3 regions of the Streptomyces sp. NPDC048718 genome follow, and region 1 is predicted to be linked to each of the others. Evidence: riboswitches for the same ligand, from Rfam matches in the RefSeq annotation. Region 1 holds a riboswitch; each other region holds the start of a gene.

Region 1 (9,520 bases):
TCCGCGATGGAGGAGCGCAGCACCTCGGTCATGGTGACCGGGTTCGACCACTGGCGGCGGGAGATGGCGCCGCCGAGCACGGCCAGGTTTTCCGCGTGGCGGCGGATGCGGGTGGCGAGGTGGTCGATGTGGAACAGGCCTTTGAGCAGCTCGGGGTCCTCGACCTCGTTCTCCAGTTCGTCGAGGAGCTGGATCTCGCGGTGGACGAGCGACTGGAGGCGGCGGGCGAGGTTCACGAAGACCTCGACCTTCTGCTCGTTGCCGACACTGCTGGAGAGCTGCGACGCCTGCACCACGGCGGACACGGCGACCTCGTGGGAGCGGGCCAGTTCCTGCCCGAGGCGGTCGAGCGCGTCGCCGGACACGGCGGCGGTGGGGAGCGCGGGGCGCGGGGCCAGGCTCTCGCCCTTGCGCAGCTGTTCCACGACCGTCCGCAGTTCGCTCTGGCCGCGGGAGTTGGCGTGCCGCAGCGCCTCGGCGCGGTCGAGCACCATTCTGGCGGTCCGCTCGGCGCCGAGCACGGCGGCGGCGACCGCCGCGGCCGCGAGCGCGGCGGCGCCGATGAGCGCGGTCCACAGTCCTGTCGTCGGGCCCGCTCCGGTGGACCGGATCGTGATCAGCACGGCGGCGACGCCCGCGAGCGCCACCACGAGCGCCGGGAGGACGGAGGTACGCAGAAGGTGGGGGCGTATGCGCGTCTCGTTCGGAAGCGACGCGGGCTGCTGAGCGGGGCCGGTCGCGTCGGCGGGAACGACGTCACGGGCGCCCGACCGGCCGTGCCGGCCGCCGTCACGGCGGTCGGACCGCGCGGCGGATGCGCGAAGTTGAGGCATGAGTGTCCTTGGTACGTGCCCAGGAATCGGCGTACTACAGGGGTGGTTTCTACGTGGGTGTGATGAGCCTACCGATGATCACCAAACAGCCACTGTAGTCGTCAACCGTTCACGCGCGGTGCGCAGTTGGCAAACTTACCCGGAGTGCGCGCCACTCCGGAATCGATCTTCATTCGACCGACTCGAAATGATCGGCCGAAAGTCGCCCACTTGACGATTCCGGAATGCCATCACGGCTTTAACGGAAGGAACTTGACCCCTTATCAGTGCAGGTGAGCATGGATGAGCGACAAGTAATCGGAATATTGACGCAGGAGCGCGAGCCGGGGCGCGCGCCCCCGCCTCGGCGCACGCCTCCCACCCTTCTTCACCCCGCCGCACCCCCGGATCTCCCCCGTCCGCGTTCGCGTTCGCGTGGCGCGACGAGCACGGCGGGTATCCCATTCGGTCACGGTGCGTTACTGAGGAGGCGAGAAAACGCGCCACCGCCACCGGGCCGGCGGCGGCCGGTCAGCGGGCCGGGGCGGCGGAGACCGTACGCGCCCGACCGGCGACCAGAGCGGCCGCGATCTGGACGGCACAGGCGGCGAGGAGCCCGGCGAGCGGCCATGCCCAGCTGCCGGTGACATCGTGCAGGGCGCCCGCGCCCAGCAGACCCAGGACACCGATCAGATAACCGGCCCCCTGCCCCATCGCGGACAGCGCGGCGGCGGTCGGGGCGTCCGGGGAGCGCAGGGCGAGCAGGCCCAGCGCGAGGGCGAATCCGGCACCGAGCCCGAGACCGAGCACCGCGACGGACGGCCAGAGCAGGGCGTGCGGGCCGGCGACGATCCCCGCGAGACCGGTCCCGGTCAGGCAGGCCACGGTCACACCGACCGCCCGCTGGTCGGCGAAGCGCCAGCCGGAGGCGGCCGGCCGATGTCGCCGAGCCCCAGGTTCGGTGCGGGGCGCCGCGAGAAGCGGGGCGACGGGGCTGCTCGCGAACTGACGGTACGTCACATCCGCACGGGGGCACGGACGTCACCGGTCCGTGGGCGGCTGCCTCAGTCCTCGCGTACCAGATCCAGATCGCGCACCGGCCGCTCCGGCCGTCGCGGCACCGGCCACGCGCGCTTGACCGTCGGCGAGACGTCCCGCCACCACGGTCGCGCCGGAAGCTCTCCGCCCGGCTCGAAGGGCTGTCCCGGAACGGGGACGGCGATCGCCTGCCCGACCGCGCCGGCCGCCGCCATCGTCCACTCCCCCGGCTCGGCCCAGGCGTGCAGGGAGAGGTTGAACGTCCCCCAGTGGATCGGCAGCAGGACCCCGTCCGCCCGGCCCCGCTGGAGGTCGAGATGACTCTGCACGCCCTGCGAGGGATTCATGTGGATATCCGGCCACGCGCCGGGCAGCGGCTCGCCGTCCTGGCGCCCCTGAGGCCAGAACTCGGAGTACGCGCCGATCTGGATCATGGTCGCGTCGAACGGGCCGTGGGTGGCACCGATGTCCCGGAAGCCGGAGAAGTAGCCGGTGTCCCCGCTGTGGTAGATCCGGTGCTCCGGCCCCTCGGCCACCCAGGAGGCCCACAGGGTGTGCTGCTGATTGCGCAGGCCGCGCCCGCAGAAGTGCCGCGCGGGGGTGGCGGTGAGGCGCAGGTCGCCGACGCTGGTGGACTCGTTCCAGTCCAGCTCGCGCACCCGGGAGGGGGACACGCCCCAGTGCTCCAGATGGGCGCCGACCCCGAGCGGCACCGCGAACAGGGTGTCGGTGGTGGCCAGCGCTTTGATCGTCGGCAGGTCGAGATGGTCGTAGTGGTCGTGCGAGATGACGACGACGTCGACCGGTCCGAGGGCGGCGAGCGGCGCCGGCACGGGATGCAGCCGCTTCGGCCCGGCGAACGCGAACGGCGAGCAGCGGTCGCCCCAGACCGGATCGAACAGCACCCGGTAGCCGTCGATCTCGGCGAGGACACTCGAGTGGCCCATCCAGGTGAGGCGCAGTCCGGTGGCGGGGGGCCGGGCCAGATCGGCGACTGTGGTCGGATGGACGGGGATCCGGCCGGCGGGGGCACGGCGGGCGCGCGCCTCCTTCCCGAAGTAGACCTTGGCGAACTCCTTCGCCGAACCCGACGGCCTCGGCCGGTTCGGGTCGGGGTTGACGAAGACCCCGTCGGCGAAGTTCGGGGATCTGCGGATACGCGCCAGGCGCTCCCCCGTCGGGTCGGCGCCGAATGCCGCGGGCCGCAGACCGCGCGGCCGTACCCGCGGCGAGGAGTCGGAGCCAGTGCCGGTCACGGAGCCTCCTGGAGTCAAGGGTCTTCTCATTATGGGCGCCCTCGGCCGGACGCCACCCGTGATCGCCTCCGTACGGAGGGCATTCACGCGAAGCCCCGCCGACGCGCCGCACGGATGATCATGCACCGGTCAGGTCTGTGTAGGGTGCGAGGCGTGGCGAAAGTGCGGTTGAACGTGGCCGAGCGGCGGCAGGAGCTGCTGCGGGCGGCCGCCGTCCAGATTGGGGCCCGAGGCGTCACGGCGGTCCGGATCGCCGATGTCGCCGCCGAGCTCGGGGTCAGCAACGCCCTTGTCCTGTACCACTTCCCGACCAAGGAACAGCTGGTCGCCGCGGCCTTCGCGCACGCCGCCGAGGAGGACCTGGCCCGGCTGCGCACCCTGCTCGGGCGGCGCACCACGGCGGTTCGGCGGCTGCGCGCCGCGGTCCGCTGGTACACCCCGTCCGGCCGGGCCGACGGCTGGCGTCTGTGGATCGAGGGCTGGGCAGCCGGCCCGCGCGAACCGGCCCTGCGCGAGGTCGCGGGCGCGCTCGACAGGGCCTGGAAAGAGGAGCTCGCGGCGGTCATCGGGCAAGGGGTGACGGCCGGGGAATTCCCGTGCCCGGACCCGGTCGCGGCGGCCTGGCGGCTGACCGCGTTCCTCGACGGCCTGGCCGTCCAGATGACCTCGTACCCCGGAGCGCTCCCCCGCACCACCATGGTGACGTGGGCGGACGCCGCCCTGGCCCGCGAACTGGGCCTCGCCGCGCTGCCCCGGAACGGCGCGGCGGGTACGGCCACTCGCGCGGGGACGCCGGACACGTAGCCCGTGAACCCGCCCGCCGGGATCCCGCTTCGATGGCTTCGGGCAGGCCGGCGAGTCCGGGGACCGCCGGGACGAACAAGGACCGGCGGGGCGGCCCGCGCTCAGGGACGACGGCCCCAGGCGGAGATCATCGGCGAGGTCGCGAGGTCGAGACGGCCCGCCTCGACGTTCGCGAGGTGCCGCTCGATCTCGTCCTCGGTGGCCAGACCCGCCGCGAGGAGCCGGCCGCGCACGTGCCGGACCGTCGCGGCCTCCAGTACGTCGCAGGCGGGCGCCGTGATCGGGAAGTACGCGTCGGCGGCGACGTCCACAAGGCCCGCCTCGCGCAGCAGCCGGGGCAACCGGCGGCCGTACGCGAGGTCGGCGCCACGTTCGGCGAGCAGCTTCCGAAAGCCGGTGCGCAGTTTGTTGGCGAGGGCCTGCTCGGGGCCGTACTCGTCGAGACAGATCAGCGGCTGAGCCGCCGGGTCGGCATCCTCCAGGAGGAGCCACCCGCCGGGCCGCAGCGCCCCGGCCATCGCGGCGAGGGCCCGGTCCCGGTCGGTGACGTGCACCAGCACCAGCCGCGCGTGGATCAGGTCGAAGCCGTCACCGGGCGGCTCGTCCGCGCCCACGTCGTGCCGCAGCACCTCGACGCCGGACGCCGCACCGGCGGCCCAGGTGGTGTCGATGTCGGTCGCCACCACCCGGCCGTCCGGACCGACCCGGTCGGCCAGCCAGTCCACCACGGTCGTACCGCCGGCCCCGACCTCCCAGCAGCGCCGGCCCGGGGCGATCCCCAGCCGCTCGATGTGCCGGAAGGTCGACGGGTCGAACAGCGAGCCGAGTGCGTCGAAGCGGACGCCCGCCTCGGCCCGGGCGTTGTCCAGGAGGTAACCCCGCGCCTCGGCGTCACGGCCGGCGAGACCACGGGACTGCGATGCGGAAGATGTCATGAGCCGATTGTCCCGCCGGCGTGCGAAACGCCCTCGTCGCACCCCCGTCGCACCCCCGGACACGACGGCACCGGCCCCGCCCCCGCATACAGGGGGCAACGCCGGTGCGGGTGCCGGGACCGGTCCGGCGCTGATCCGGCCCCGTCCGGTCCGGTCCGATCCGCTACAGCGGCAGCAGGTCGGGGCGCTTGGCCTCGACGTTGTCGCCGGAGCTCTCACCGCGCAGTCGCCGGCCGATCCACGGGACGAGGTATTCCTTCGCCCAGTGCATGTCGTCCTTGCGGACCTCCAGGGTGCCGCGCGGCGGCAGCGGCGGCCAGGCCTGCTCCGGGTCGGCCGGCACCGGCATGCCGAGGACCTGGGCGGCGCGCAGCGCGACCCGGGTGTGCCCCTCGGGCGAGAGGTGCAGCCGGTCGTCGTCCCAGGCGCGGCGGTCCTGGACGGACCGCAGCGACCACAGGTCGAGGACCGGGCAGCCGTAGCGGTCGGCGATGGCCCGCACGTGCCCGTTGTACGTGGCGATCTTGCCGCGCAGGTGCTTGAGCAGCGGCACGTCGCGGGTGTCGAAGCCGGTCGCCACCATGATGGTGCCGACGGCGGAACTCAGGTCGGCGATGGCGCTCTCGAAGCGCTCGGCGACGTCGTCGGGGTCCGTGCCGGGGCGGATGATGTCGTTGCCGCCGGCGCAGATGGTCACCAGGTCGGGGGCGAGTTCCTTCGCCCGCGGGATCTGTTCCGCGACGATCTGGTCGAGCAGGCGCCCCCGTACGGCCAGATTCGCGTAGCGGAAGTCGTCGTGCTCCGGCAGCCGGTCGGCCAGCAGGACCGCGAAACGGTCCGCCCAGCCGACGAATGTCCCGTCGGGCCCGGGGTCTCCGACGCCCTCCGTGAAACTGTCACCGATAGCCGCGTACGACCCGATTGCGTTCATGTCTCGTGTTGTCGAATCGTCTGCCACGGGAGCACATCTTTGCCGGACGGATGTGACCTACGCGACCGTAAGGAGGGGTTGACGGCGGGTGATATATGCCACCGATAAAGATTCGACCAAATCGGAATACGCGCCCGGCCCCCGGCGCGGGTGCGCCGGGGGCCGGTTACGGGGCCTGGTTCACGGGCGGGCCTGGAGGGCCCTTCCGCCGTTTCGGGCCGGATGGGTCGGACGGGTCAGACGGCGACGCCGTGCTGCCGCAGGGCGGCCAGCGGGTCGATGTCGGAGCCGTAGTCCGGCCCGGTGCGCATCTCGAAGTGCAGGTGCGGGCCGGTCACATTGCCGGTCGCGCCGGACAGGCCGATCTGCTGCCCGCCGGTGACGGTCTGGCCGGCGGAAACGCTGATCGAGGAGAGATGGGCGTACTGCGAGTAAGTGCCGTCGGCATGCTTGATCACGACCTGGTTGCCGTAGGAGCCACCCCAGCCCGCGGAGTAGACGGTGCCGGGACCGACGGCGCGGACGGTGGTGCCGGTGGCCGCCATGAAGTCGACACCGGTGTGGTAGCCGGAGGACCACATCGAGCCGGAGGCGCGGTACGGGGTGGAGGTGCCGCCGCTGACGGGGGCGACCCAGCCGGAGGAGGCGGTCGCGCCAGAGGAGGCGGTCGTACCGGCCGGGACCGAGGCCGAGGTGCCGGTGGACACGGTGGTGGAAGCCGAGGACGAGGCCGAAGCCGAGACCGAGGGGGCCGGCGTGGACGCCTGGGTGGAGGCACCGGCGGCCGACGCGGTGACGCGCTCGGCACCACGCGAAGCGGAGGCGGAGGCGGTGGACACGCTGTCGGCGCCCCGCCCGACGCTCTGCGAGGCGGCGGCCTTCGGGGTGGTGGCCTGGCCGGTGTGCGTAGCGCCGAGGACGAGCTTCATACCCGGGAAGATCAGCGACGGGTTCTCGCCGACCACCTTGCGGTTGTCGTGGTACAGCCGGTGCCAGCCGCCGGCCAGCCGGTGCTCGGCGGCGATCTTGGACAGATGGTCGCCGGGCACCACGGTGTACGCGCTCGCGCCGCCACGGGGTGCGGTGGCCGGGGCGGATGCCGGGGTCGCGGCGGGGGCCTGCCGGGGCATCGCGGCCGGGACGGCCCGTTCGGCGGCATGGGCGCCGGTCGCGCCGATCAGCGGCAGCGCGACGACGGCTCCGCCGGCGCTCGCGGCGACTATTCCACGGCTGAACGGGCGGGCCTTGCGGCGGCGGTGCTTACCCTTCGCGGGCATGACGGCATTCCTCTCCGTCGCCTGCGAGGTGAGCTGTCGGGTTCGGACGGGAGATGTCCGGCCGCGCGTTCACGCGACTTCACCCCAAGCCGTCCTTCATGGCGCGCCTTTTTCTATTCGGGCGCCGAGGGACCGGCGTAAAACCTGGGTCCCCCGCTCCTGCCGGGTACGGGTGAGTGCGGATTCCGGGCGGCGGCAGGATTCGGCGGTCCGTCCGGATGGAACGCGACGCTAGACGAGCCGAGTCGGCGGGAACAAGCCGCCTTATCCCTTTTCCCCATGATCACGCCGCGCCGGGCCCGAATTTCGGTCACCTCGTATCGATGACGCCCCATCGATTCGCTTTCCGCCAAAGGGAATTGAAAAGGATGCTCCACCACGGTCCGTCATGTTTATGACGCTGCTCACGCCCTGACACCCATCCCCCCAGTAATCAGGGCGCGTTATACCGAATCTGCCAATTCGGGCAGATCGCCCACGGGTGCCCCGAGGGGTGCACCGTGAAGCGGGCACCGGGATGATGCCGGAAAACCGATCCCGAGAGCAGGAGCGACCGTGACGCAAGCGACGACCGAGCCCGAGCTCACCGGCGTACGCAACTTCCGCGACCTGGGCGGGCTGCCGACCGCGGACGGCCGGGCCGTCCGCACCGGGCGGCTGTTCCGCAGCGGCCATCTGGCGCACGCCACCACCGAGGACGCGGCCTTCCTCGCCACCCTGTCCCTGCATACGGTGTTCGACCTCCGCAATGACGCCGACCGGCGCCTGGAGGGGCCGGACGTGGCGCTGCCCGGGGTGACCAACGTGAACATCCCGCTCAGCGACCCCGCCGACGGCAAGGACTTCTGGAAGCTGGTGCGCTCCGGCGAACTGGCACGGCTGCGCGAGGTCCTGGGCGAAGGACAGGCGGCCGGGCGGATGACCCGCTCGTACCGGAGGATGATCGTCGAGCGGACCGCCGAGCACAGCCGGATCCTGCACACGATGGCCGGGGACAGCGTTCCGGCGCTGATGCACTGCGCGGCGGGGAAGGACCGGGCGGGGCTCGCGATCGCGATATCCCTGCTGGCGGTCGGCGTCGAGCGGGAGGCGATCGAGGCGGACTATCTGAAGTCCAACGCCCCCCACCGGCGCTACCGGATGAAGCGCGGCTCCACCGCCCCGGACGGGATGTCTCCGGAGGTGATGGAGCTGCTGGCCCCGCTCTTCGACGCGCGGGTGGAGTATCTGCGCGCCGGGTTCGAGGCGATCGAGTCGACCTGGGGGTCGGTCGACGCGTATCTCCTGACGGGCCTGGGACTGGCCCCAAAGACCCGTGAGCGGCTGCGAGAGCGGCTGCTCACGGAGGTGTAGGGGCGGGCGGGTGAGGGCCCGGGGCGGTCGGCCGGGAGCCGGCCGCCGAGACCGCTTCGCCTGCCGCCGTGTTACTGGCCGCCGCCCATCTCGAAGAGCAGGTAGAGGAAGCCGGCGAACAGGTGACCCGCGATGAGGTAGGCGAAGAGACGGAGCACGAGCCCCTTGGGGAACTTGCCGCCACCACGCTCTTCACCGGTGACCGGTACGGACTTGTCGGACATGTCGAATCCTTTCTGGGGGCTCAGCGGCTGTGCGGAGTCCCGTTGCCGAGGCACAGCTCGGCGGCGGGGCTCTGGATCAGGGTGTGGACGAACATCAGCTCGGCGCCCGCCTGGGTGGCGGCGCCGACCCGGTGCGGGGTGAGCGAGTCGTAGTGGGCGCTGTCCCCGGGGTCGAGAACGTGCACCGTGTCGCCGAGCGCGAGCCTGACCCGTCCCTCCAGGACGTGGATCCACTCCTCGCCAGGGTGCATCCGGACGATGTCGGCGCTGGTGGCGAAGGGGATGTGGACGCGCAGGCACTGCATGGCGCGTCCGGCGGCTCCGGCCTGGCGGTAGATCCAGCCGTCGGCCTCGACGGGATCGGAACGGCCGGCCCGGACGATCGGGTCGCGCTCGGGCAGCGTCTCGCCCAGCAGCTCGGAGACCGTCGTACCGTAGATACGGGAGAGGGAGAGCAGCATGGGCAGCGAGGGCTGCCGGTTGCCCGTCTCCAGCCGGGAGAGGTGAGCCGGCGAGAGCCCGGCCCGCTGGGCGGCGCCCTCCAGCGTGAGCCCCCGGCGGCGCCGCAGGGCCCGCAGCTGCGGGGCGACGTCCTGCAGGACGTCGGTAACGTGGTCCATGCCTCCATTGGGCCAGGATCGTGCCTCTGAGGCAAATTTCTTGCCTCAGAGGCAAACCCTCACAGGAGCGGCGTCTCCCCGCACCCGGCGGCTCCCCGGCGGCTCCCCGGCGGCTCTGCGGGCACGCAGCCCCCGCGGCCCGCCCTACGAGGCCGACACAGCCTGTTTGACCAGAGTCTTCCCGAAGTCCCACAGGAGCCCGGCGCCCCCGTGCGCGTCGTCCATGACCGCGGTGAAGGAGGTGACGAAGCGGTCGACGTCCTTCTCGTC
Region 2 (9,520 bases), on a different contig from region 1:
GCAGGGCGCGGGCCGCGGCCCGTACCTTCGGATCGCGTACGGCGTCGAGCGCGCCGCGCGCCTCATCGCCCCGTTCCCAGACCGCCGTGGCCAGCTTGTCCAGGACGTCGTACAGATCCCCCTCGACGTCGATCTCGCCGGCCACCCAGGCGCGTGCGAGACCCAGCTCCCCCGGTTTCCACAGCAGCCTGCGCAGCGCGCGGCGCTCGCGGATGATCAGTACGGGGCCGCCCGCGGGTCCTGCTTCGCTGCCGTCCCAGGCCCGCAGCCGGACGGGGAGCGGGGCTCCCAGTACGTCCTCGGCGAGGGCGGTCAGCCGCGATGCGGCGTCGGCCATGATGCAACACCTCCGTGATCCCGTGCCCCAGAAATGCCTGTCACCAGAGGAACACCGTCGGTAGGTGATTCAGTCCCGCCCGGACGCAACGCGTCCGTAAAAACATACGAAAGGACAACGGGCGAAGGGCGAAGGGCGAAGGGCGAAGGGCAAACGAAAGGGCCGCCCGCACCACGGATGGCGGACGGCCCTTTCGGGGGTACTGCGAGGTGCTGCTGGGACCTGCGGATCCTGCGGATCCCGCTCAGCCCTGCTCAGGTGCTGTGCGCGCCGGTACGCCGGTACCCGCGCGGCACAGCGCCCGGGTCAGGAAGCCTTGGCGGGCTCCTGCGCCGGGGCGGCCGGCTTCGGGGCGGGCTTGGCCGCCTCGTAGAACTCCTCGCGCGGCGTCTCCATGGCACCGAGGGAGACGACCTCACGCTTGAGGAACATGCCCAGGGTCCAGTCGGCGAAGATGCGGATCTTGCGGTTGAAGGTCGGCATCGCCATGCCGTGGTAGCCACGGTGCATGTACCAGGCGAGACGGCCCTTGAGCTTGATCTTCATCTTGCCCATGACGATCATCGCGACGCCCTTGTGCAGGCCGAGACCCGCGACGGCGCCCTTGTTGGCGTGGCGGTACTCCTTCTGCGGGAAGCCGCGCATGCCGGACACGACGTTGTCGCCGAGGACCTTGGCCTGACGCAGGGCGTGCTGCGCGTTCGGCGGGCACCAGGCGTTCGGGTTGCCGGCGTCACGGCCGACCATGTCCGGAACCTGGGCGTTGTCGCCGGCGGCCCAGACGTAGTCCATGCCCTGGACCTGGAGCTTCTCGGTGGTGTCCACGTGGCCGCGGGGGCCGAGCGGCAGACCGAAGCGGGCGAGCGCCGGGTTCGGCTTCACACCGGCGGTCCACACGATCGTGTTGGCGTCGACCTCAAGGCCGTTCTTCAGCACGACGTGACCGTCGACGCAGGAGTCCATCGAGGTCTGGAGGTAGATCTCGATGCCCCGGCTCTCCAGGTGCTCCTTGCCGTACTGGCCGAGCTTGGGGCCGACCTCGGGAAGGATCTTGTCCGCGGCGTCGACCAGCACGAAGCGCATGTCCTCGCGCTTCACGTTGGTGTAGTACTTCGCCGCGTCGCGGACCATGTCCTCGACCTCGCCGATCGTCTCGGCACCGGCGAAACCGCCACCGACGAAGACGAAGGTGAGCGCCTTGCGGCGGATCTCCTCGTCGGTCGTCGAGTCGGCCTTGTCGAGCTGCTCGAGGACGTGGTTGCGCAGGCCGATGGCCTCCTCGATGCCCTTCATACCGATGCCCTGCTCGGCGAGGCCGGGGATCGGGAAGGTACGGGAGACGGCACCCATCGAGATGACCAGGTAGTCGAACGGCAGCTCGTACGCCTCGCCGACGAGCGGCGCGATCGTCGCGACCTTGCGGTCCTGGTCGATGGTGGTGACCCGGCCGGTGAGCACCTCGGCCCCACGCACGACGCGTCGCAGCGGGACGACGACGTGGCGCGGCGAGATGCTGCCGGCGGCGGCTTCGGGGAGGAAGGGCTGGTAGGTCATGTACGACCGGGGGTCGACGACCGTGACGGTCGCCTCGCCGTAGCGCATCTTCTTCAGGATGCGCCGAGCTGCGTACAGTCCTACGTACCCGCCGCCTACTACGAGGATCCTGGGACGCTCCGTGGTGCTCATGGCATCGAGTATCCACCCCGCGGGAGGGGGTACCTCGTGCGCCCCTTCACAAGGTTGCGGGGTACCTCTGCTACACTCCGCCGCCCACGTGACGGATGTCATGTTCCAGCAAAGGAACCGGTGGCTCCGCTTGATCGTTGGGCACCCCATGTGAACTGGCCTGAAGGCCTTTCCTTCACGCTGAACGGCAGGGCGCGTTCACACGATGGAATCAATGAGCGAATGCCTGCGCGCGCCTGGGAATGGGCCGTGAGCAACCCCCGAAAGGGACCAAAGTCCCTCCAGAGGCCCCTACAGGGCCCTTTCGGGGGCCTTTCTCTTGTGAAGAACTTCACGAACCTTTTCGACAGGACGTCACCGAAGGGCCCTCACGGGCCCCTTCCGGGCCTGTTTCGACCCCCTCGCAAGCCCCTCACAGGCAGTCATAGCCGACCGCTATGTGGCGGATAGCGGGATCACATGGTGGGGCGGGGGTGACCTCGTACGCCCCTCACGTACCCCCACGTGCCCCTCGCGCACGCCTCCCCGCACACCCCCCAAACCGGACGGAAGGGACGGGGGAGGTCACCGGCCTGGTCACACTGGGCCCATGGACGACGACAAAACAGCGGACGACTCCGAGAACGTGCGGGAAGCCCTCGAAGACGCGCTTCCGGCCCGGGAAGCGGAGGCGGTACTGGCCGAAGGCGGCCCCACCGTGTCGATGGCCGAACTGCTGACGGATCTGTTCGGCGGGGACGGCGAGCGCGACGGGGACCGCAGGGACGGCAGGGACGGCAAGGACGGCAGGGACGGCAAGGACGGCAAGGACGGCAGGAAATCCGCGAGCGGCGGGCGGCCGGAGCCGGACGCCCACAGGTAACGCTCCGCCCGCGCCGACCGCCCCGCCGGCCACCCGCCGTCCAGGCCGCCTACGCCACCGAGAGCGCGATTCCGTCGAGGATGTCGTGCTCGCTGACGACCACCTCGGCGGCGCCCGTGCGCTCCATGATCTCGGCGAGGACGACCGCGCCCGCGACGATCACGTCGACCCGACCCGGGTGGATGACCGGGATCGCGGCCCGCTCGTCGTGGGTCGAGCCGAGCAGCCGGGTGACCACCTCGTCGACCTGGGCGCGGGAGATCCGGGCGTGGTGGACCTTGGTGGAGTCGTACTCCGGCAGGCCCAGCGCGATCGCGGCCACCGTGGTGACCGAGCCGGCCAGCCCGACCAGGGTCTCGGCCTCGCCCAGCGGCACCTTCTCGGCGGCCAGGTCCATCGCGGCCCGGACGTCGGCGCGGATCGCGGCGATCTCGTCGGCGGCCGGCGGGTCGTTGCGCACATGGCGTTCGGTCAGCCGTACGCAGCCGATGTCCACGGACCGGGCGGCCTCCACGTGCCGGACGCCGACCACGAACTCGGTGGAGCCGCCGCCGATGTCCACGACCAGCCGCCGGTCGTCGCCGGGCAGCTCGCCGGTGGCGCCGGTGAAGGAGAACTCGGCCTCCTGGTCGCCGGTGATGACCTCGGGCTCGACGCCCAGGATCCCGACGACGCCGCGGACGAAGTCGTCCCGGTTCTCGGCGTCGCGCGAGGCGGAGGTGGCCACGAAGCGGATCCGCTCGGCGCCCAGCTCCTCGATGACCGCCGCGTACTCACGGCAGGCGGCGAAGGTCCGCTCCAGCGCCTCGGGCGCGAGCCGGCCCGTCCGGTCGACGCCCTGCCCGAGCCGGACGATGGTCATCCGCCGGTCCAGCTCGATCAGCTCGCCCGTCTCCGGGTGGACGTCCGCGACGAGGAGGCGGATGGAGTTCGTACCGCAGTCGATTCCGGCGACCCGGGTCACTTGGCGTCCCCCTCGGCCGCGCCGGTGCCGCTGTCACCGTCCAGCGGCTTGAAGGCGAAGTGGCCGTCCTCGGCAGCGTCGACGGTCCAGCCGTCCTCTTCCTTCGGCGGGACGGCGCACGGGGTGACGCACGGGCCCTTCGCCCACCACTCGGGCAGCATCGCCAGGGCCTCGTCGCCGAACGGGTTCACACCCGGGCCCGCCACCAGGGAGTGGCCGACGAGCACGTGCAGGCACTTGACCCGGTCGGGCATGCCACCGGCGCTCGGGAAGCCCTCCAGGACCTCGATGGCGTCACGGCGGGCGATGTAGTCCTCGTGCGCGGCGCGGTACGCGGCGGCCAGCTCCGGGTCGGTGGCGAGCCGGGCCTGCATCTCCTTCATCACGCCGTTGGCCTCCAGGGTGCCGATGGCGGAGGCGGCGCGCGGGCAGGTCAGGTAGTACGTGGTCGGGAACGGGGTGCCGTCGGGGAGCCGGGGCGCGGTCTCGACGACGTCCGGGTTGCCGCAGGGGCAGCGGTGCGCGATGGCGCGCAGGCCGCGGGGCGGCCGGCCGAGCTGGGCCTCGAACGCGGCGATGTCCGCGGCGGTGGGCTCGGTGCTCTCGGTCTGCGGAGGGGGCGTGTCCATGTCTGCCTCGGTCTGCCTTGCTGAAGTAGGTGGGAGTGGGGGGAAAAGAATAAGGAGCGGGAGGTGGGGCGGGGGCGGGGGTCAGTGGCGGTCGGCGTTGTCCACGCCGTCCCACAGATTGTCGTACCAGGGCTGGTCTTCCGCCCCCCGGTCCGAACGCGGCCGGCTGTCCGCCTCGGGGTCGTTCACGGTGAAGGCGGTCTCGCCGGGCCGTACGTAGTGCAGGTGCTCACGAGCCAGCCGGCGGATGTACGCGGGGTCCTGGAGGCGGGCCTTCTCGTCGCGCAGCTGCTCGACGCGGCGGGCGGCCTCGGCCGCCTTCTGCCGCTGGTCGGCGATCTCGCCCTGCTGGGAGACGTAGCTCCGCATCGGGTAGGCGAGCGCCACCACCATGGAACAGACGACGAGCGCGAGGAACGCGGCGCGTCCCGTGAGCCGGGAGCGGCGGTCCTGGCGGCGGGTCTGGGAACGGTAGACACGGGCGGCGGTCTGCTCGCCGAGCAGCCTGATCCGGGTCGCGGTCGAGAACCGGTCCCGGTCCTTCACGGCCATGTCCTGCGTCTCCCCATCCGTCGCGCCATACGTCGCGGCCCGTCGCGTCCGTCGCGGTCCTTCGCCGATCCGCGCCGGTCCGCGTCGGTACGACACCGATCCGTCGCGGTCCGCCGTGCGCCGGTACGGCCACACGCACGCACGCACGCACTCACGCGCGCGCGTGTCGGCGCGGCGTGGCGCGGGCCGGTCAAACGTACGTCCCCGCACACGGTACGGGACCGGGTGCGGGGACGGACGGAAGCGGCGAGCCGAAGATCGGCCCTGACGGGACATCGCCCCCGGCGAGGGATCGGCCCTGGCGGGAGGATCACCCCTGCCGGGGATCGGTCCTGCCGGGGATCACCCTTGACGGGAGATCGGCCCTGACGGGAGATCACCCGCGCCGGGCGCGGGCCCGCCCGGGTGTCAGCCCTTGTAGCGCGGGAAGGCGCTGCGGCCGGCGTAGACCGCGGCGTCGTCGAGGATCTCCTCGATGCGCAGCAGCTGGTTGTACTTGGCGACGCGCTCGGAGCGGGCCGGGGCACCGGTCTTGATCTGGCCGCAGTTGGTGGCGACGGCCAGATCGGCGATGGTGACGTCCTCGGTCTCGCCGGAGCGGTGGGACATCATGCACTTGAAGCCGCTGCGCTGGGCCAGCTCGACGGCGTCCAGGGTCTCGGTCAGCGAACCGATCTGGTTGACCTTGACCAGGAGGGCGTTGGCGGAGCCCTCCTCGATGCCGCGGGCCAGACGCTCCGGGTTGGTGACGAACAGGTCGTCGCCCACGAGCTGGACCTTGGCGCCGAGCTTGTCGGTGATGACCTTCCAGCCGGCCCAGTCGTCCTCGAACAGCGGGTCCTCGATGGAGACCAGCGGGTAGGCCGCGACCAGCTCCTCGTAGTACTCGGTCATCTCGGCGGCCGAGCGGGACTTGCCCTCGAACTCGTACACGCCGTCCTTGTAGAACTCGGAGGCGGCGCAGTCGAGCGCGAGCGCGATGTCCTTGCCGGGCACGTAGCCGGCCTGCTTGATGGCCTCCAGGATGAGGTCGAGGGCCTCACGGTTGGAGCCCAGGTTCGGGGCGAAGCCGCCCTCGTCGCCGAGGCCGGTCGACAGACCCTTGTCCTTCAGGACCTTCTTGAGGGTGTGGTAGACCTCGGTGCCCCAGCGCAGGGCCTCGGAGAAGGACTCCGCGCCGATCGGCGCGATCATGAACTCCTGGATGTCCACGTTGGAGTCGGCGTGCGAGCCGCCGTTCAGGATGTTCATCATCGGAACGGGCAGCAGGTGCGCGTTCGGGCCGCCGAGGTAGCGGAAGAGCGGCAGGTCCGACGCCTCGGAGGCGGCGTGCGCGACGGCGAGGGAGACGCCGAGGATGGCGTTGGCGCCGAGCGAGGACTTGTCCGGGGTCGCGTCCAGGTCGAACATGGCCTGGTCGATCAGGCGCTGCTCGGTGGCGTCGTAGCCGACAAGCTCCGGGCCGATCTGCTCGATGACCGCGAGGACGGCCTTCTCGACACCCTTGCCCTGGTAACGGTTGGGGTCACCGTCGCGAAGCTCCAGGGCCTCGAACGCACCGGTGGAGGCGCCGGACGGAACGGCAGCACGACCCGTGCTGCCGTCGTCGAGGCCGACCTCGACCTCGACGGTGGGGTTGCCTCGGGAGTCCAGGATTTCCCGGGCTACGACGACGTCGATGGACGGCACGAGCATCTCCTTCTGGGATGTGACGCTGAGTGTGACGCATGCGCAAGGTCTCGTTCGCCTTGCGACAAGAGCCTAACCGGCGCGGTGGCGACGGCCACCGGGCGCCCGCCCCCTAAGACGAAAAAGGACCCGGGGGCATGCACATAGGGACGAATCCCCTGGGTTACTCATCGGTATTGATCCGGAGGAAAGCGGCGGGCGAACCCGGAATCGGACCGATGACGGCCGGCTCGGGGAGCCCGAACCGTGAACGGCGACGATGAACCGCGGCCATGAACCGCAACCGCGAACCGCGACGGCGAACCGCGATCGGCCCGGAGCACGCGCTCCGGGCCGATCGGGGACGGTCACGGGGTCACCACGGGGAACAGTCGCCGAACCCACGCGAGGTGCCGCTCGCGAGAGGTGGGGACTCACACGAGCGCGCGACTCACTTCAGGTGGAGCTGCTGGCCCGGGTAGATCAGGTCGGCGTCCTCGACGATGTCCTTGTTCAGCTTGAACAGCTGCTGCCAGCCGCCCTTGACGCCGTTCTCCTTGGCGATCTTGCTGAGGGTGTCGCCGGAGACGACCTTGTACTCGCCGTCGCCCTTCTTGACCTTCTTGCCGGTCGGGGTGGTGACGGTCTTCTTGGCGGCGTCCTGCGGAGCGGCCTGCGGGGCCTGGCGCTGCGTGCCGCGGGTGGTCGGCTGCTCGGTGGAGCGCTGCGGCGCGGTCATGGAACCGGTGGCCGAGCCGGCGGAGGAGCCGGTGCTCTTGCTCGCCGAGGACGAGGAAGAGGAGGAAGTGCCCGCCGAGGACGACGAGGACGACGACGAGGAAGAAGACGACGAAGACGACGAGGCGGAGCCCGAGTACGCGGCGCCGGAGAGGCCCACGCCACAGCTCGGCCACGCGCCCTTGCCCTGGCCCGCCAGGACCTTCTCGGCGACGGCTATCTGCTGGGTCTTCGAGGCCAGGTCGGCACGCGAGGCGTAGGAGGTGCCGCCGTACGCCGCCCAGGTGGACGCGGAGAACTGGAGGCCGCCGAAGTAACCGTTGCCGGTGTTGATGGACCAGTTGCCACCGGACTCGCACTGCGCGACGCGGTCCCACTCGGCGGCGGTGGCGGCGGAGGCGTTGCCCGCGGCCATCAGCGGGGCGGCGACGGCGACGCCCGCGACGCTCGTCAGCGTGATGACACGGGTGGCCTTGGAGGGACGACGGTGTTTGCCCTTGCCGGAAAACAGCATGGAGATTCTCCTCACCGACGCCTACGAGGTGAGCTGTCGGGTTCGGACCTGTGAGTTGTCCGGCCGCGTGTCCTTGCACGCGGCTCCACCCCAAGCCGGTCGTCGGCCGTCTGTTTCAACGGCCGGGCCCGGCGCTTACCTTGGGTCCCCCGCTCCTGCCTTCGGCGCATGACGCGACGACTGTTCCCATCGGCCGGCGGCAGGATTCGGCGTACCGCCCGACGGGGCCCGCGGTGGCGAGCGGTCATGACCGTAGACACAGACCGGGGAGAAGATCAAAGCCCATCAACCCGGAAAAATCGCCCCTACTTGCTCCCCGTCAGGGGGTGTTTGCGCAGGTGAGGGGCGATTCGATCACAGCCCACGGCGCCCGTGCGCCCGTTCGACAAGAGAGATCCATATCTCACTGCGGCATTACGGACATTCAGGCCCTGACTACTCGTCGGACGAGGAGTTCTGCGACCCCAGCTTGAGGCTCTGACCAGGGACGATGAGGTCGGGGTCGGAGCCGAGCTTCTTCTTGTTGGCGTCGTAGAGCGCGGACCAGCCGCCCGCGAGACCCGTACGTCGCGCGATCTCCGTCAGACTGTCTCCCGGTCTGACGGTGTATTCGTCCGCCTTGTCCGCGGTGACGGCGTTTCCAGCCACGACCGCACCCTTGGCGGCGCTGCCTTCGCCGCCCTTCCCGCCCTCGGCGGCATCGTCGGCGTCGTCGGCGTCGGTGTCGGCCGGGGCGGCGTGCCGTCCCGCTTCACGCGCGGCGTCCGAGCCGTCCGTACCTTCCGGCGCGGCGTCACCCCGGTGCTTGCCCTTGCTGTCGCTCTGGCCCTGCCCCTGCCCCTTGTCCTGGCCCTTCGCCTCGCCCTTCGCCTGACCCGGGGTGGTCGCCCCGGGCGCGGTCGGCAGACCCGGCGTCACGGACGTGTCCGGGGCGGCCGGAGCGGCCGGGGTCGTGGGCACGCTCGGGGTGGCGGGGGCGCCCGGGAGGCCGGGCAGCTGGAGGACGCCGGGGATGGCCAGGAGGCCGGTCGGCGCCTGCGGGAGCGAGACGCCCGGCGCGGTCGGAGCGAAGGGGGTGACCGCCGGCGCCGGGGTGGCCGGGGCAGCCGGGGTGGCGGAGGCGTCGGGGGTGCCCGGGGTGGCCGTCCCGCCCGGGTGCGAGTCCACGGAGCCACCGGGGGCGGCCGGGCCGCCACCCTGCCCGTAACCACCCTGGTCGCCTTGGTCGCCCTGGTTGCCCTGCGGCTGGCCGAACGGGCCACCCTGGCCGCTCTGGCCATGGCCGTCCTGGCCGTTCCCCTGGTGGGCCTGGTTGCCGTCCTGGCCGTGACCGGTCTGGTCGCCCTGGTTGCCCTGGCCCTGGTTGCCCTGGCCGCCGTTGCCCTGGTTGCCCTTGCCCTGACCGGCCTCGGACGGCAGGCCGTCGGTGCGGTTCGACTCGGCGACGGGAGAGTGCGACGCGCCGGGTCGCGGGCCGGAGCCCGGGTCGACGGCGGGCGCCTTGCCGTCGTGCTGGAGCCCGGCGATCGGGGCGCAGGTGTCCCACTGGGTGTCACCGGCGGCGAACGCC
Region 3 (9,520 bases), on a different contig from region 1:
CGGAGAGCGTGCCCTAGCTGGGCGGGCCCGCCAGGACCGCCACCGGCTTCGCCAGCGGCGTGCCCGAGCCGTCGCGGCGCGGGTCCGGGTCCGGGAGTTCGACGGGGGTGCCGTTCTTCTGGGCGGCGCGGGCCGGGGTGGCGCCCGCCCAGGCCAGGATCAGCAGGTCCTCGCCCTTCAGGAGCCGCTGGCAGCGCACACCACCGGTGGCCCGGCCCTTGCGCGGGTACTGGTCGAACGGGGTCAGCTTGGCCGAGGTGCCGGCCGAGGCGTCCAGGGTGCCGGTCGCGCCGGCCACCGTGAACACCACCGCGTCCGACGCCGGGTCCACCGCCGTGAAGGACAGGACCTCGGCGCCCTCCGCCAGCTTGATGCCCGCCATACCACCGGCCGGGCGGCCCTGCGGCCGTACCTGGGAGGCCTGATAGCGCAGCAGCTGGGCGTCGGAGGTGATGAAGACCAGATCCTCCTCGCCGGTGCGCAGTTCGGTCGCGCCGACGACCCGGTCGCCGTCCTTGAGGCCGATGACCTCCAGTTCGTCCTTGTTGGCCGGATAGTCCGGCACGACCCGCTTGACCACACCCTGGAGCGTGCCGAGCGCGAGGCCGGGCGAGGACTCCTCGAGGGTGGTCAGGCACAGTGCCGTCTCGTCCGCCTCCAGGGTCAGGAACTCCGTGAGCGGCGCGCCGCCCGCCAGGTTCGGCGCGGCGGCCGTGTCCGGCAGTTGCGGGAGGTCGATGACGGCGATCCGCAGCAGCCGGCCGGCCGAGGTCACCACGCCGATGTCGCCGCGCTGGGTGGCCGCCACCGAGGAGACGATCACATCGTGCTTGGCGCGCTTGCCGTCGTGGTCGGCCGGAAGGGCCTCGGTCACCGTACGGGCCAGCAGACCGGTGGAGGACAGCAGCACCCGGCACGGGTCGTCCGCGACCTCCAGGGCCATCGCCGGGGCCGTCTTCGGCGAGCCCGCCGACTCCAGCAGGACCGTGCGCCGGTCGGTGCCGAACTTCTTCGCGACGGCCGCCAGCTCCGTCGAGACCAGCTTGCGCAGCTCCGCGTCGGATTCGAGGATCTTCGTCAGCTCCTCGATCTCGCCGGTGAGGCGGTCGCGCTCCTCCTCCAGCTCCAGCCTGTCGAACTTGGTGAGCCGGCGCAGCGGGGTGTCGAGGATGTACTGCGTCTGGATCTCGCTGAGCGAGAAGCGCTCCATCAGACGCTGCTTGGCCTCCGCCGAGTTGTCGCTCTCGCGGATGAGCCGGATGACCTCGTCGATGTCGAGAAGCGCGACGAGCAGGCCCTCGACCAGGTGCAGCCGGCTCTGCCGCTTGCCGCGACGGAACTCGGAGCGGCGCCGGACCACGGCGAAGCGGTGGTCGAGGTAGACCTGCAGCAGTTCCCGGAGGCCCAGCGTGAGCGGCTGGCCGTCGACCAGCGCCACGTTGTTGATGCCGAAGGACTCCTCCATGGGCGTCAGCTTGTACAGCTGCTCCAGGACGGCCTCCGGCACGAAGCCGTTCTTCACCTCGATGACCAGGCGCAGGCCGTGGTTGCGGTCGGTGAGGTCCTTGACGTCGGCGATGCCCTGGAGCTTTTTCGAGCCGACCAGGTCCTTGATCTTGGAGATGACCTTCTCGGGGCCGACCGTGAAGGGGAGTTCGGTGACGACGATGCCCTTGCGGCGCGCCGTCACGGTCTCGATGGTGGTCGTCGCGCGGATCTTGAAGGTGCCTCGGCCCGACTCGTAGGCGTCCCGGATGCCGGCGAGTCCGACGATCCGGCCGCCGGTCGGCAGGTCCGGGCCGGGGACGAAGCGCATCAGCGCGTCGAGGTCCGCGCTCGGGTGGCGGATCAGGTGCCGGGCGGCCGCGATCACCTCGCCCAGGTTGTGCGGGGGCATGTTGGTCGCCATACCGACCGCGATTCCCGAGGCGCCGTTGACCAGCAGGTTCGGGTACGCGGCGGGCAGCGCGACCGGCTCCTGCTCCTGGCCGTCGTAATTCGGGGCGAAGTCGACGGTGTCCTCGTCGATGGACTCCGTCATCAGGAGTGCGGCCGGGGCCATCTTCGACTCGGTGTACCGCATGGCGGCCGGCGGGTCGTCGTTGCCGAGCGAGCCGAAGTTGCCGTGGCCGTCGACGAGGGGCAGCCGCATGGAGAACGGCTGTGCCATCCGGACCATCGCGTCGTAGATCGACGCGTCGCCGTGCGGGTGGAGCTTGCCCATGACTTCGCCGACCACGCGCGCGCACTTCACGAAGCCGCGCTCGGGCCGCAGGCCCATCTCGCTCATCTGGTAGACGATGCGGCGCTGTACCGGCTTCATACCGTCGCGGGCGTCGGGCAGCGCACGGGAGTAGATCACCGAGTACGCGTACTCGAGGAAGGAACCCTGCATCTCGTCGACGACATCGATGTCGAGGATTCGCTCTTCGAACGCTTCGTCCGGCGGCGGTGTCTTCGTGCTGCGGCGGGCCATCGCGGCTGCGGCTCCTTCACCAAACTTGGGCTGATCTGACGCCGACCATTGTGGACCGTGCCACGGACAATGCCGACCGCGACCCGGAAGAGGGACATCCGAGAGGTACGGGAACTTCGCGAGGTGGCGGCGCGCTTGCATACAGTGGCAGGACTTTTTCCCGATCGCGATCGAAGGGACGTACATGCCCATGGGTCACACGGCTGAGGCCGAGGCCGGCTCCGGCGGCCTGACTGCGACCGAGCACCGGCTGGCCAACGGCCTGCGGGTGGTGCTCTCCGAGGACCACCTGACCCCGGTCGCCGCGGTCTGCCTCTGGTACGACGTCGGTTCGCGCCACGAGGTCGAGGGCCGCACCGGACTCGCCCACCTCTTCGAGCACCTGATGTTCCAGGGCTCGGGCCAGGTGAAGGGGAACGGCCACTTCGAACTGGTGCAGGGCGCCGGCGGCTCGCTCAACGGTACGACGAGCTTCGAGCGGACCAACTATTTCGAGACCATGCCCGCGCACCAGCTGGAGCTCGCGCTCTGGCTGGAGGCCGACCGCATGGGCTCGCTGCTCGCGGCCCTGGACGACGAGTCCATGGAGAACCAGCGCGACGTCGTCAAGAACGAGCGCCGCCAGCGCTACGACAACGTGCCGTACGGCACCGCGTTCGAGCGTCTGACCGCCCTCGCGTACCCCGAGGGCCACCCGTACCACCACACCCCGATCGGCTCGATGGCCGACCTGGACGCGGCCACCCTCGAGGACGCGCGGAGCTTCTTCCGCACGTACTACGCGCCGAACAACGCGGTGCTCTCCATCGTCGGCGACATCGACCCGGAGCAGACCCTGGCCTGGGTCGAGAAGTACTTCGGCTCCATCGCCGGCCACGACGGCAAGCCCGCGCCCCGCGACGGCTCGCTGCCGGACGTCATCGGCGGGCAGCTGCGCGAGGTCGTCGAGGAGGAGGTCCCGGCGCGTGCGCTGATGGCCGCCTACCGGCTGCCCCACGACGGCACGCGGGAGTCCGACGCGGCCGACGTGGCCCTGACCATCCTGGGCGGCGGGGAGTCCTCCCGTCTCCACAACCGGCTGGTCCGCCGCGACCGTACGGCCGTCGCCGCGGGCTTCGGCCTGCTGCGGCTGGCCGGCGCGCCCTCGCTCGGCTGGCTGGACGTCAAGGCCTCCGGCGGTGTCGAGGTCCCGGCGATCGAGAAGGCCGTCGACGAGGAGCTGGCCCGCTTCGCCGCCGAGGGCCCGACGCCCGAGGAGATGGAGCGCGCCCAGGCCCAGCTGGAGCGCGAGTGGCTGGACCGGCTCGGCACGGTCGCCGGCCGTGCCGACGAACTGTGCCGGTACGCGGTGCTGTTCGGCGACCCGCAGCTCGCGCTCACCGCCGTGCACCGGGTCCTCGACGTCACCGCCGAGGAGGTCCGGGAGGTCGCCCAGGCCCGGCTGCGCCCGGACAACCGCGCCGTCCTGGTCTACGAGCCGGTGACGGCCGACGGCGCCGACGACAGCGACAGCGACGAGGAAGAGGGAGCGGACCAGTGACCGAGGCCGCCGCGTCTTTGGCAACCATGACGTTCCACCCGCAGCCCCAGCCGGGCCTCGCCAAGCCCTGGGCCTTCCCGGCCCCGGAGCGCGGCACGCTCGGCAACGGGATGACCGTGCTGCGCTGCCACCGCCCCGGCCAGCAGGTGGTGGCCGTCGAGGTGTCCCTCGACGCCCCGCTGGAGGCCGAGCCCGAGGGCCTGGACGGCGTGGCCACGATCATGGCCCGGGCCCTGTCCGAGGGCACCGACCAGCACTCCGCCGAGGAGTTCGCCGCCGAGCTGGAGCGCTGCGGCGCCACCCTTGACGCGCACGCCGACCACCCCGGCGTACGGGTCTCCCTGGAGGTCCCGGTCTCCCGGCTGCCCAAGGCGCTCGGCCTGCTCGCCGAGGCCCTGATCGCGCCCGCGTTCGCCGAGTCCGAGATCGAGCGCCTGGTGCGCAACCGGCTCGACGAGATCCCGCACGAGGCGGCCAACCCGGCCCGCCGGGCGGCCAAGCAGCTCTCCAAGGAGCTGTTCCCGGCCGGTACGCGCCTGTCCCGGCCGCGCCAGGGCACCGAGGAGACGGTGGAGGCGATCGACGCCGCTGCCGTGCGCGCCTTCTACGACGCGCACCTGCGGCCCGCCGCCGCCACCGTCGTGGTCGTCGGCGACCTGACCGGGGTCGACCTGGACAAGCTGCTCGCCGAGACCCTGGGCGTGTGGACCGGGGCGCCCGCCGCGCCGCGTCCCATGCAGGGCATCACGGCCGACGACACCGGACGGGTCGTCATCGTGGACCGCCCCGGCGCCGTCCAGACGCAGCTGCTCATCGGCCGTATCGGCGCCGACCGCCACGACCGGGTCTGGCCGGCCCAGGTGCTCGGTACGTACTGCCTCGGCGGCACCCTCACCTCCCGGCTCGACCGCGTCCTGCGCGAGGAGAAGGGCTACACCTACGGGGTACGGGCCTTCGGCCAGGTGGTGCGTTCCGACGCCGAGGGCCACGGTGCCTCGATGCTGGCCATCACCGGCTCGGTCGACACGCCGAACACCGGCCCGGCCCTCGACGACCTGTGGAAGGTGCTGCGCACCCTGGCCGCCGAGGGTCTGACGGACGCCGAGCGCGATGTGGCCGTGCAGAACCTGGTGGGGGTGGCACCGCTCAAGTACGAGATGGCGGCCTCCGTCGCGGGCACGCTCGCCGACCAGGTCGAGCAGCACCTCCCGGACGACTACCAGGGGCAGTTGTACGCGCGCCTGGCCGAGACCGGCACGGTCGAGGCCACGGCCGCCGTGGTCAACGCCTTCCCGGTGGACCGGCTGGTCACCGTGCTCGTCGGTGACGCGGCACAGATCGAGGAGCCGGTGCGGGCCCTCGGGATCGGCGAGGTGACGGTCGTCACCGGCTGAGCGGCCGACCGACCCACCCGACCGACCTGACCCGGCCGGGGAGTGACCTGACCCGGCCGGCCCGGCCGATCCCGTGGGCTCGGCCGGGCCGACGGTGTGGACGGCTGAGAGAGGGACCCTGACGACCCGGTTCGTCAGGGTCCTTCCTTATGTCCGAATTGACGGCCTGTGAGGCCGAATGCCCTGTGGCATGAATAACAATGAGGCGCCTCTGTTTGGCGATGGACAGATGATCGGCCTAGCGTCGATGCGGCTGTCCGCCCTTGCACGACGCCGCGTCCGCGGCACCGGGCAGCCATCGCCGAGTCCCCGTCAGGCGCGAGCCTGGGGAGCCGGGGACCCCTCACGTCCCCTGGGGTGAATCGGACGCCTTCGCTCTCTCGCGGAGGGGCCCGTAGGAGACCTTCCTGCTCCGAACCCGTCAGCTAACCCGGTAGGCGAGAGGGAAGGAAAGGACCAGCCTTTTCATGGCGTTCACCCGTGCCACCGGGAAGCATCGTGCTCCGAGCCGGATGGCGCGCCGCGGCGCGGGCATCGCCGGCGCGGCGACTCTCGCCGGTGCCGGCGTCATCGGCTCTCTGGCCTCCCCGGCGCTCGCCGCCGACGCCGAGGACGGCTCCCTGGAGGACACCGGCCTCACCCGGGTGGTCACCGAGGAGTCCCTCGCCAAGCACGTCGACGCCCAGGCCGCCGCCCAGGAGAAGCAGGCCTACCAGGCCGCCGCCCGCGCCAAGGCCGCCGCCGAGGCGAAGCGCAAGGCCGAGCAGCGCGTCAAGGAGATCCGCGAGGCCAAGGAGCGCGCCGCCCGCGACGCCGAGCGTAAGCGCCTCGCCTCCTTCCAGCTCCCTGTCGCCGGCTCGTACGTCTCCACCGGCTACCAGACCGGCGGCGCGCTGTGGTCCTCCGGCCACCACTCCGGTATCGACTTCCACGCCGCGTACGGCACCAAGGTCGTCTCGGTCGGCTCGGGCACCGTCGTCGAGGCCGGCTGGGGCGGCGCGTACGGCAACAACATCGTCATCAGGATGAACGACGGCACGTACACCCAGTACGGCCACCTCTCCGCCCTGCGCGTGTACGTCGGCCAGAAGGTCACCCCGGGCGAGCTGATCGGCATCTCCGGTTCCTCCGGAAACTCCACCGGCCCGCACCTCCACTTCGAGGCCCGCACCGGTGCGGAGTACGGCACGGACATCAACCCGATCTCGTACCTGCGGGCCCGCGGCGTGGCCGTCTGACGGTCGTCCCCCGGGTGGCCCGGTGGGTGATCGCATCCCGCGATCGCGCGCGGCGCATCACGTGACGAAGCCCCGGCTCGAAGGAGCCGGGGCTTCGGTGTGCGCGGGGTCGCGGTGCCGGGAGTGCGGTGCCAGGGTGTGCGCGGGGCGCGGACATGCGAAGAGCCGCGTCCCTCCGGAGGAGCTGGAGGGGCGCGGCTCTCGTCGCTTAATCGCCGAACAGCCGAACCGCCGAACAGCCGAACCGCCGCCGAACCGTCGCCGGGTGACGGCGGGGTGACGGCGGACGGGTCAGACGGTCTCGGGCAGCTCTTCGAGGCCCTCGGCGACCAGCTTCGCGAGGCGGTCGAGCGCGATCTCGGCGCCCTCGGCGTCCGAGGCGAGCACGATCTCCTCGCCGCCCTGGGCGCCCAGGCCGAGCACCGCGAGCATGGACGCGGCGTTGACCGGGTTGCCGTCGGCCTTGGCGATCGTCACGGGGATGCCGGAGGCCGTGGTGGCACGGACGAAGATGGAGGCGGGGCGGGCGTGCAGGCCCTCGGCCCAGCCGACGTTGACGCGGCGCTCAGCCATGTGGTTGCCCTTCAACTCTCAGCGGTTGTCTAGACCAGTCTCTCACGGGTGGCGAGAGACCCGGCCTTGAACCGCCGGGCGGCCCCTGGGGTGCCCCGTCCGGCCCTCCCCACAGCGCCCGGCGCCCGCCCGCCGCGCGACCGGTGCCACGGCTCCGCCGCGACCCGAGTCACCACTCGTGTCAACGCCCCGCGCCGGTCGTAGTCTTTCCCCATGCAGAGCGCGTCGGAACAGCCCGCACAGCCGGAACACGCCTACCCCGACCACTGGGAGGCGGACGTGGTCCTGCGGGACGGCGGCACCGCGCGCATCCGCCCCATCACCGCCGACGACGCCGACCGGCTGGTCGGCTTCTACGAGCACGTGTCGGACGAGTCGAAGTACTACCGCTTCTTCGCGCCCTACCCCCGGCTGTCCGCCAAGGACGTCCACCGGTTCACCCACCACGACTTCGTGGACCGGGTCGGGCTCGCCGCCACCGTGGGCGACGACTTCATCGCCACCGTCCGCTACGACCGCATCGCCCCCGACGGGCGGCCCGCCTCGGCGCCCGCCGACGAGGCCGAGGTCGCCTTCCTCGTCCAGGACGCCCACCAGGGCCGCGGGGTCGCCTCCGCCCTCCTGGAACACATCGCGGCGGTCGCCCGCGAGCGCGGGATCCGCCGGTTCGCCGCCGAGGTGCTGCCCGCGAACACCAAGATGATCAAGGTCTTCACGGACGCCGGCTACACCCAGAAGCGCAGCTTCGAGGACGGCTCGGTCCGCCTCCACCTCGACCTGGAGCCGACCGACCGCTCCCTGGCCGTGCAGCGCGCCCGCGAACAGCGCGCCGAGTCCCGCTCCGTCCAGCGGCTGCTGGCCCCCGGCTCGGTCGCGGTGATCGGCGTCGGCCGCGCGCCCGGCGGGGTCGGCCGGACCGTGCTGCGCAACCTCGTCGCCGCCGGCTACCGGGGCACCGTCCACGCCGTCAACAAGAACCTGGGGGAGGGGCCGCACACCCTGGAGGGCGCTCCGGCCTGCCGCCGGCTCGCCGACATCGGCGAGCCGGTCGACCTCGCCGTCGTCACCGTTCCCGCCGACCAGGTGCCCGCCGCTGTTGCCGACTGCGGCGAGCACGGCGTCCGCGGACTGGTCGTCCTGTCCGCCGGATACGCGGAGAGCGGCGCCGAGGGCCGTGAACGCCAGCGAGCCCTGGTGCGCCAGGCCCGTTCGTACGGCATGCGGATCATCGGCCCCAACGCCTTCGGGATCATCAACACGGCCGAGTCCGTCCGGCTGAACGCCTCGCTCGCCCCGCAGATGCCCGCCGCCGGCCGGATCGGGCTCTTCGCCCAGTCCGGCGCCATCGGCATCGCCCTGCTCGCCGGTCTGCACCGGCACGGCGCGGGCGTCTCCTCCTTCATCTCCGCCGGGAACCGCGCCGACGTCTCCGGCAACGACCTGCTCCAGCACTGGTACGACGACCCCGCCACCGATGTCGTCCTGCTGTACCTGGAGTCGATCGGAAACCCGCGCAAGTTCACCCGGCTCGCACGCCGGACCGCCGCCGTCAAGCCCGTGGTCGTGGTCAAGGGGGCCCGGCACAGCGGCAGCGCCCCGCCCGGGCACCGGGTCCCGGTGACCCGGGTTCCGTACGCCACCGTCTCCGCGCTGCTGCGGCAGGCCGGAGTCATCCGCGTCGACACCATCACCGAACTCGTCGACACCGGTCTGCTCCTCGCCGACCAGCCGCTGCCCGCCGGTCCCCGGGTCGCCATCCTCGGCAACTCCGAGTCGCTGGGTCTGCTGGCCTACGACGCCTGCCTCACCGAGGGCCTGCGCCCGCAGCGGCCCCTCGACCTGACGACCGGCGCCACCCCGGACGGCTTCCGCGCCGCGCTCGCGGCGGCCCTCGCCGACGACGGCTGCGACGCGGTGGTCGTCACGGCCATACCGCGCGTGGGCGAGGACGGTATCGGCGGAACGGCCGGCGCGACGGGCAGCGAGGCCGGTGCGCCGGGTGGGACTGGTGCGTCCGGTGCGTCCGGTGGTGTCGACGTGCTGGCCGCGGCCCTGCGCTCGGCCGTCGCCGCCGCGCCCGGCCCCGCGAAGCCGGTCGTCGTCGTGCATGTGGAGATGGGCGCGCTGGCGGAGGCGCTGTCCGCGGCCACCCGTACGCGGCCCAGCGCGGGCAGGCCGACGGACCCCACGGCGGCCCTCGCCGTGCAACCTGCCCCTGCCGTGCCATCTGCCCCGGCAGCTGCCCCACAGGCCGTCCCCGCCACCCCACCGGTTCCGTCCGCCTCGCGGGTCGCGGGCC

What was found. A riboswitch is a leader RNA that binds a small molecule or an ion and turns the genes downstream of it on or off. The one in region 1 is predicted to bind cyclic di-AMP.
Region 2: it holds a riboswitch for cyclic di-AMP, as region 1 does, so the genes downstream of both, ACGFRB_RS31885 (transglycosylase family protein) here and ACGFRB_RS22760 (peptidoglycan DD-metalloendopeptidase family protein) in region 1, are expected to answer to the same signal.
Region 3: it holds a riboswitch for cyclic di-AMP, as region 1 does, so the genes downstream of both, ACGFRB_RS12990 (M23 family metallopeptidase) here and ACGFRB_RS22760 (peptidoglycan DD-metalloendopeptidase family protein) in region 1, are expected to answer to the same signal.

Annotation. Positions count from the first base shown of each region.
Region 1 is NZ_JBICVG010000012.1:63,342-72,861, reverse strand. Features, by position in the region: gene ACGFRB_RS22790 (ATP-binding protein) at 1-833, opposite strand, end outside; gene ACGFRB_RS22785 (hypothetical protein) at 1,344-1,832, opposite strand; gene ACGFRB_RS22780 (MBL fold metallo-hydrolase) at 1,877-3,106, opposite strand; gene ACGFRB_RS22775 (TetR/AcrR family transcriptional regulator) at 3,260-3,910, shown strand; gene ACGFRB_RS22770 (methyltransferase domain-containing protein) at 4,012-4,845, opposite strand; gene ACGFRB_RS22765 (SGNH/GDSL hydrolase family protein) at 5,009-5,776, opposite strand; gene ACGFRB_RS22760 (peptidoglycan DD-metalloendopeptidase family protein) at 6,013-7,053, opposite strand; cyclic di-AMP (ydaO/yuaA leader) riboswitch at 7,059-7,238, opposite strand; gene ACGFRB_RS22755 (tyrosine-protein phosphatase) at 7,609-8,406, shown strand; gene ACGFRB_RS22750 (DUF6126 family protein) at 8,478-8,630, opposite strand; gene ACGFRB_RS22745 (helix-turn-helix domain-containing protein) at 8,651-9,250, opposite strand; gene ACGFRB_RS22740 (aspartate aminotransferase family protein) at 9,395-9,520, opposite strand, start outside.
Region 2 is NZ_JBICVG010000025.1:46,016-55,535, forward strand. Features, by position in the region: gene ACGFRB_RS31850 (class I SAM-dependent methyltransferase) at 1-337, opposite strand, end outside; gene ACGFRB_RS31855 (NAD(P)/FAD-dependent oxidoreductase) at 644-2,023, opposite strand; partial or broken gene ACGFRB_RS31860 (hypothetical protein) at 2,655-2,885, shown strand; gene ACGFRB_RS31865 (Ppx/GppA phosphatase family protein) at 2,935-3,849, opposite strand; gene ACGFRB_RS31870 (DUF501 domain-containing protein) at 3,846-4,478, opposite strand; gene ACGFRB_RS31875 (septum formation initiator family protein) at 4,560-5,030, opposite strand; gene eno (phosphopyruvate hydratase) at 5,439-6,719, opposite strand; gene ACGFRB_RS31885 (transglycosylase family protein) at 7,150-7,950, opposite strand; cyclic di-AMP (ydaO/yuaA leader) riboswitch at 7,954-8,127, opposite strand; gene ACGFRB_RS31890 (transglycosylase family protein) at 8,386-9,520, opposite strand, start outside.
Region 3 is NZ_JBICVG010000006.1:32,737-42,256, forward strand. Features, by position in the region: gene ACGFRB_RS12975 (DNA topoisomerase (ATP-hydrolyzing) subunit A) at 14-2,476, opposite strand; gene ACGFRB_RS12980 (pitrilysin family protein) at 2,667-4,016, shown strand; gene ACGFRB_RS12985 (M16 family metallopeptidase) at 4,043-5,410, shown strand; cyclic di-AMP (ydaO/yuaA leader) riboswitch at 5,700-5,865, shown strand; gene ACGFRB_RS12990 (M23 family metallopeptidase) at 5,878-6,648, shown strand; gene ACGFRB_RS12995 (HPr family phosphocarrier protein) at 6,940-7,221, opposite strand; gene ACGFRB_RS13000 (GNAT family N-acetyltransferase) at 7,435-9,520, shown strand, end outside.